2 regions of the Paenibacillus sp. EB106-05-06-XG162 genome follow, and region 2 is predicted to be linked to the other one. Evidence: riboswitches for the same ligand, from Rfam matches in the RefSeq annotation. Region 2 holds a riboswitch; the other holds the start of a gene.
The links. A riboswitch is a leader RNA that binds a small molecule or an ion and turns the genes downstream of it on or off. The one in region 2 is predicted to bind cyclic di-AMP.
Positions count from the first base shown of each region.

Region 1: linked by a shared signal. The riboswitch ahead of kdpA (potassium-transporting ATPase subunit KdpA) and the one ahead of AC3WU2_RS27855 (C40 family peptidase) in region 2 are both predicted to bind cyclic di-AMP.

Region 1 covers NZ_JBYTDT010000018.1:79,829-83,523, reverse strand. The annotation lists gene AC3WU2_RS26365 (DUF47 domain-containing protein) at 50-661, shown strand; gene AC3WU2_RS26360 (inorganic phosphate transporter) at 781-1,785, shown strand; cyclic di-AMP (ydaO/yuaA leader) riboswitch at 2,022-2,208, shown strand; cyclic di-AMP (ydaO/yuaA leader) riboswitch at 2,301-2,468, shown strand; gene kdpA (potassium-transporting ATPase subunit KdpA) at 2,651-3,695, shown strand, end outside.
Region 2 covers NZ_JBYTDT010000022.1:25,225-28,919, reverse strand. The annotation lists gene AC3WU2_RS27860 (diaminopimelate dehydrogenase) at 1-401, opposite strand, end outside; gene AC3WU2_RS27855 (C40 family peptidase) at 549-1,049, opposite strand; cyclic di-AMP (ydaO/yuaA leader) riboswitch at 1,055-1,191, opposite strand; gene AC3WU2_RS27850 (carbamoyl transferase) at 1,524-2,327, opposite strand; gene AC3WU2_RS27845 (M1 family metallopeptidase) at 2,340-3,695, opposite strand, start outside.

The DNA of each region.
Region 1 (3,695 bases), on a different contig from region 2:
TTCTCATTATTAAGGTAATCTAAGCAATTTGAAGCAGAGGGGACAGCGTATGTTTAAGAAGAACGATGTATTTTTTCAAAATCTGCAAAATATGGCCGATGCCATTGTCCAAGGCGCGGATATTTTTGCGAAGTATGTAGCAAAGCCAGGAGATACGACAGCTTTCACCAAAGAAATGAAAGAGCTGGAGTCGAAATGTGACGTATTCACCCATACGATTATTAAAGAGTTGAATAAGACGTTCATTACGCCGATTGAGCGTGAAGATATTATGTCGCTGGCTACCTCGCTGGACGATGTGTTAGACGGGCTTGAAGCTTGTGCATCGCGCTTTGATATGTACCATGTGAAGGAATACGATGCTTCGATCGAACAATTTGGTAAAGTGCTGCTCGATAGCGCATTTGAAATCCAAAAAGCGATTCGACTATTGTCACAGAAAAAATTGCTCGCGATTCGCGAACATACGATCCTTATTAATGACCTTGAGAACCAAGCAGACGATATTCTGCGTAAGAGTATCAAAGATCTATTCGCTGCGGTGAAAGATCCGATTGAGCTGATTAAGAAAAAAGAAATCTACGAGCGTCTGGAGCAAACGACGGATAACTGCGAAGACGTTGCTAATATTCTTGAAACCATTATTATGCGCAACTCCTAAGGTCGCGTGAACGATAGGTGAAATAAAGGAGGACAGAGTTGCGCGGGAACACCTAAATAGTGTGTTTCAAAAAGTTACCTTTTTGAAGAACCTCTAGTCGTTCTGTGCAATACATTTCTATGGATCATACAATGATCGTTTTAGGTATTGTTATCTTACTAGCTCTAGCATTTGACTTTATTAACGGATTTCACGATACGGCGAATGCCATCGCGACATCTGTCTCGACGCGCGCACTCAAGCCGCGGCATGCGATTCTGCTCGCAGCAACGATGAATTTCATCGGTGCCTTGTCCTTTACCGGGGTTGCGAAGACGATCGGGGGAAGCGTCGCAGACCCCTCCAAGCTGGATAATGGGGTAGAGATTGTAATAGCGACCTTAATCGCCGCGATCATCTGGAACCTTGTGACTTGGTGGTTCGGAATTCCTTCGTCCTCATCCCACGCACTCATTGGTGCACTCGCGGGTGCAGTCTTTATAGGAGCGGGTTCAGACAGCTTGAACTATGCCGGGTTTACGAAAATCGTAGAAGGACTTATCTTCTCACCGCTTATTGCATTTGCTCTTGGTTATATCGTGATGACGATCCTGAAGTTTATTTTCGGTCGAATGAGTCCGCATTCGGTCAATAAAGGCTTCCGCACAGGGCAGATTATGACGGCAGCGCTTCAGTCTTATACGCACGGGACGAATGATGCGCAAAAGGCGATGGGGATCATTACCTTCGCTCTTGTCTCAGCAGGAATACAAGATAATTTGGATGTTCCGTTATGGGTTAAAATTTCGGCGGCAACAGCGATGGCACTCGGTACATCTGTCGGCGGGTGGAAAATTATTAAAACGATGGGTACGAAAATCTTCAAAATCGAACCGATTAACGGTTTTGCAGCGGATTTATCGTCAGCTGCTATTATTATGACTGCAACGCTAGCGCATTTGCCCGTTAGTACAACGCATGCGATTACCTCAGCGATCCTCGGTGTAGGTTCCGCGAAGCGTTTTTCGGCGGTAAAATGGGGCCTAGCAGGTCGTATTGTCATCTCTTGGATCGTGACGATTCCGATTGCATTCGTGCTTGCGATGGCCGTGTTCAAAGTGATTGATCTATTATTTTATAGATAAATGTGGAGAGAAGCTAACCTTCGGTGAAGAGGGTTGGCTTTTTTTGTATGGCGGTGCTCCGATGCATGTGCATTCATCCTGAAATTTGCGCGAAAGTGATCTAACGAGCGAAAATAGGAGGTTTCGAGAGATTCGTGTCATTCATAACGCTTTCATGACGATTTCCAGTATTTTCAGATTCCATTTAGAACCAATTTAAGGTTTTACAAGTTGCAACGCGAGGAGTATGATACGATTCATGAACATTGCTGAGTCCTTGCACGTGCAAGGAGCGGGGGAACCAATAAGTCATGAACCTGTGGCTCGTGTGAGAGCGAGAGCAGGAACATGTGGGGTGAATCCTTGGTACAACGGTACCGAGGTAGGGTGACTCTCACCATCCGAATCCGACAGCTAACCTCGTAAGCGAATGAGAGAGGATGAAGGAAAGTGTAGACGAATGTTGGCTGCAGATGCGAAACAGATCTGTGGTTATGATGTGAAATAGATTGATGAAGCTATGAAAAATGTTTTACATGTCTTTAACGCTGAGTCTTTGCTATGGCAAAGAGCGGGGGAACCAACGGTCAGCTGAGCTGACCATGGGGTGAATCCGAGGCACCGTCTTGTACGGCGCTAAGGTAGGGCGACTCTCAAGGCCCGAATCCGACAGCTAACCTCGTAAGCGTCTCGAGAGAGGCAACTTGAACGTATTCAATGAGTGCGCAGCATGGTGATTCGCCATGCCCATTATTGAAGCCGCGATGGATAACCTCCCCCGCAGGCTTCTTTTTTTATGCCTTTTTTTAGAGGGAATGAAAAAAATTAACTTTTTTCACGTTGATTAAAATGTTGTTGAAAAGGGAGATCGACTATGAACTGGGGAATGGATTTATTGCAAATCGTGATTGTTATCGGGCTGCTGCTCTTGATCGTGAAGCCGCTCGGTACGTATATCTATCATATATTTTCGAACGAGCCGAACCGGAGTGATCGGATATTTGGTCCGGTGGAGAAAGGGATCTTCTGGATGATCGGGCTGAAGAACCGCGGCGATATGTCTTGGAAAAGATATGCGCTTAGCTTGCTCCTGACGAATCTCGTATTAACCTTGGTGGGGTTCGGCGTCTTGCTGACACAGCGCTGGCTGCCGCTCAATCCGAACGGCATTGACAATATGGAGCCGACGTTATCTTTTAATACGATTATCAGCTTTATGACCAATACGAACTTACAGCATTACAGCGGGGAGTCAGGCTTATCTTATTTCTCGCAAATGATCGTCATCATGATGATGATGTTCACCTCAGCGGCTACGGGTATTGTGGTGGCGATTGCCTTTATCCGCGGATTAACGAAGAAGGGCACAGGGCTAGGCAATTTCTTCGCGGACTTCGTGAAGGCCCATACCAGATTGTTGATTCCAATGGCGATCGTAATGACACTGGTGCTCGTTGGACTCCAAGTGCCGCAGACGCTAGACGCTACGGTTCAAGCGCACACGATTACGGGCGAGACGCAGCAGATCGCGATTGGTCCTGTAGCATCGCTCGAGTCGATTAAACATTTGGGGACGAATGGCGGCGGATTTTTCGGAGTGAACTCCTCGCATCCATTCGAGAATCCGAACCCGCTTACGAATGTGCTCGAAATGTTGATGATGTGGTGTATCCCAGCATCCTTGACGTATACGTACGGACGATTCGCTCGGAATCAGAAGCAGGGCTGGATCGTGTTCGCCGTTATGAGTATCCTGTTCGCAGCTTTCCTAAGTCTTGTGTATATCTCGGAAAGCAACGGCAACCCGGTCTTGAATACGATCGGTGCAGACACATCTCAAGGCAGTATGGAGGGGAAAGAAGCACGATTCGGGATTGCGCAATCCGCTCTATTCACGACCGTGACGACTTCGGCAACGACGGGTACGGTCA
Region 2 (3,695 bases):
GCAAGAAGTCGATTAAGGGAGAATAATCCCGGATCCCAGCCTGTCGAAATAACGCTGAGGTTGCCGCCTTCTTTCGCAGCTGCATCCACCGTGTTGAAAAATTCGGGAATTTTCGCATGCGTGTCGAAGCTGTCGATTGTGTTGAACATTCTGGCGATGACAGGTGTCTGTTCTGGAAGATCCGTCGCCGAACCTCCGCACAGAATCATCACGTCAATGATGCCTTTATATTGCTCTGTAGCGGAAATGTGCTCGAATTTGATACCTTCTGTTGCGATTTGATCTGGCTGTCTGCGAGTGAATACCGCTACGAGCTCCAAGTCTTGGTTCTGACGAATGGCTTTCTCCACGCCTTTCCCCAAGTTACCGTAACCAACAATACCTACTTTAATCTTTTGCATTGATAAAGTCCTCCTCTAGGGTATTCCAATAATCTGCTTGTCCACCCTTTAAAGTATATAGATATATTACATTAAATGTAAACTATAAATCTAAAAAAGAAACCCACGAATGTTGTCCAATGGATGGACTTCGCGGGCTACTTCTTATTATTCTACATCATCGTGATCTTGATTTCCGTCATTGTCATTGGTGTCATCAAAAATGTCCGAATTCGTCACTCTTGTTGCACCAACATAACGTTTCACATAATACGAATCGCTTAAGCTAGAAATTGTAATCCCTTTTTTGCTGGATGCATGTGCAAATTTGTTCTCGCCTACGTAGATGCCGACATGCGAGATGCCTTTACCGTTTGTATTGAAGAATACGAGATCTCCGGTTTGAAGATCAGATTTTGCAACTTTCGTCCCCATCTTGTACTGGGATCCTGATTGGTGTGGAAGTTTGACGTCGAATTGCTTGAAGATATACATCGTAAATCCAGAGCAATCAAATCCACTTGTCGATGTGCCACCGCTCTGATAGCGAGTACCAAGAACATCCTTAACTTCTTTGTCAAGTTTGGAATCAGCAGCGAAAGCGCTACCAACTGAGACTGCCATCGTTAATGCAAGTGTGACGATCATAGAGCTGAATAACTTTTTCAAAAGGGTAAAACTCCTTCCAACGCCTACGAGGTTAGCTAAGGGTTCGGTTGAAGGCTCCCTATGATCCCTTACTTGCAAGATCAATTCACCCAAAGATGGTTCCCCCGTTTCCTGGTGCGCAGGAACTCGGCTTCAATGATTTGGTGCACCGGATACAAATAACAATAATGACAAAATTGATTACAAACTTATTACAAAATCTTAACTAATTGTTATTCTACCAGACGGTCTGCGCTTTGACAAACCCTTTTTACGTTTTTATCCCATTTTTTTGCGAAAAACAGCGAATAACCCGAGCTTCGCTAGGCGAAATTCGGGTTTATTCGTTACTTCCCTATGATATTTGGACGAGTATCGGCATTCTGAGAGCTTCCAGGGCGGGCGCTCGCTTAGATTTATTTTATTTCTTTTTCGGGGCCCCTGCAAAGTACCTGAACCAGCTTCGAAGCAATAGCATCACTTTGTCGGGTTGAATTAGCATTTGCTCTGCCACAATTTATATTGTGCTGCAATACCCCATACCTTGACGATGGAGCGGACGAGATGATAGGTCTGATGAAGAATAATGGCAAGGAGTCCTGTCCAGATCCATGCGGCCGCTGTGAAAATTCCGCTTATCAATAACAGCAGTGCAAGTAATAGAAGGGTGATCCCCAGGATCATCGGCAGATTTTTGAGGGAGAGGAGCAGCCCTTGGAATACCCCGGCCTTGCTCACCTGTCCAAATTGCATAAATAAGAACAACTGGTGAATGATCCAAGCGAATACAATCCATCCGAAGATGATCGGGAGGAAGGATATCCCCAGGTGCTCTAGATCGTAGAGCTTCCATTCCTGATAGAAGTATGGAACTACCCAGTATGCAGGAGCAAGGATCAGCAGGTTCTCCAGCCAATAGAATAAGCAGACCGGCTTCCAAGCGTATTTAATGCCTTTGAAGAACAGGAGTCCTTTATCGTCTTGGTGATGAATAGAATAGTAGAGTCCTGCGTTGATGAATGGGGTAATTAACATGCGAATCAAGAACAGCCCTGCGAGCATCCAGAGGTAATAATCGAGGATGTCCGTCTTCATAAGTTGGAACTGACTCTCAATCAGGAACATCTGCATACTCGTCTCGGTGGGGTGGGGATCCGGGTAGTGTTCCAGAATAGGAACCACGATGGCGTCGATAAATCGATAGAGGAAGAAGCCCCAGATCAGCTGGTACAAGAATAGAATAATGACGATATAAAAATGATGTTTGACGATGCTAAAGCTTTCTTTAATATAATTCATTCCGGGTTCACCTCACCATCCGAGTGCGTTCAAGATACTCTCGATCAGTTTCGCTGTGCTGAAATTGATTCGTGTTTTGACGGCCTCATCAATTTGGGCCTTCATATAGTTATTGATGCGTTTATTCTCGAGCACCATGGTGTCTTGCGGGTCAATCATGACCCAGTCCAGCGGTGTCTTATGGGTGAGTGTATATTGAATCGTTGCTGATGCGCCGTCCCAAGTTCGCTTGACGGAAGTGCCGTCTTTGAACATGAATACGACAGGAACCTGCGGATAATCACCGCCTTTTTTACGAAGAATGACTTTGGATTCATACGCGGATGTTCCGTTATTATCTACCTTCTTAGCGGTAATACTCTCTACAGCATAGTCCGTCATGAACCCTTTATAGACATATTGATTGAAGAAATCGGTCCAATCCTTCTTCGTGACTTGTTCGACGACATGCTGGAAATCTGAGGTGGTTGGATGACGGAATGCCCATTTCTTCGTATATGTCTTCATAATTTTGGCCATCGTCTTGGCTCCCACTTGCTTCTCTAGGGCGATAAGCACCAGCTTGCCACGTGTGTACACATTTTCGGCGTACTGATTGGAGTCTTTGTACTTCCATGCAAAGAGAGACAGAGGAGCTGGGTCAGTCATGTAGCTCGATTCAATCGGCAAATTCGCGACGATCCCGTATTCCGTCTCCATGACGCGGTCCTCTGCATAGGAGGTGAATCCTTCATCCAGCCAAGCTTCTTCAAATTCATTGCTCGCGAGCATGCCGTAGAAATATTGATGTCCGATTTCATGCACAACGGTACGCTCTAGATCATATCCGGGGTTGTCATCCATCGCGCCAAAAGCCGTAATGAGGGTTGGGTACTCCATCCCGCCCGCGCCGTTCCCTTCTTTGGGTGGTACGACGATCGATAGCGTAGAATACGGATATTCTCCGTACCATTCACTGTAACGGGCGAGCGCCACCTTGGCAGCATGGAAGTACCGCTCTTGCAGATCCTTATGCGCTGGATCAAGGTATAGCTTGATTCGTACGCCAGGAACGTTCGGCGCAGAGAATGGCTGCTCCGCATAGATGAAATCCGGTGATGCGGCCCATGCGAAGTCGTGCACATCCTCAGCATAATATTGATAAGTTTTGTAGCCGTCTTGTTGGGCTGCGCTTTTGGTTGGGAAGCCTGAGGCGGCAACTTTATACGCTTCAGGGACCTGGATGCGAACGTTGTAAGTTCCGAAATCAGAATAGAATTCGGAGTTCCCGTGATATTGATGGATATTCCATCCTTCAGTGGTCCGTCCTCGCATGCCTGCGGGTTCGTAGACAGCGAGCTTCGGGAACCATTGTCCCGCCATGACGAA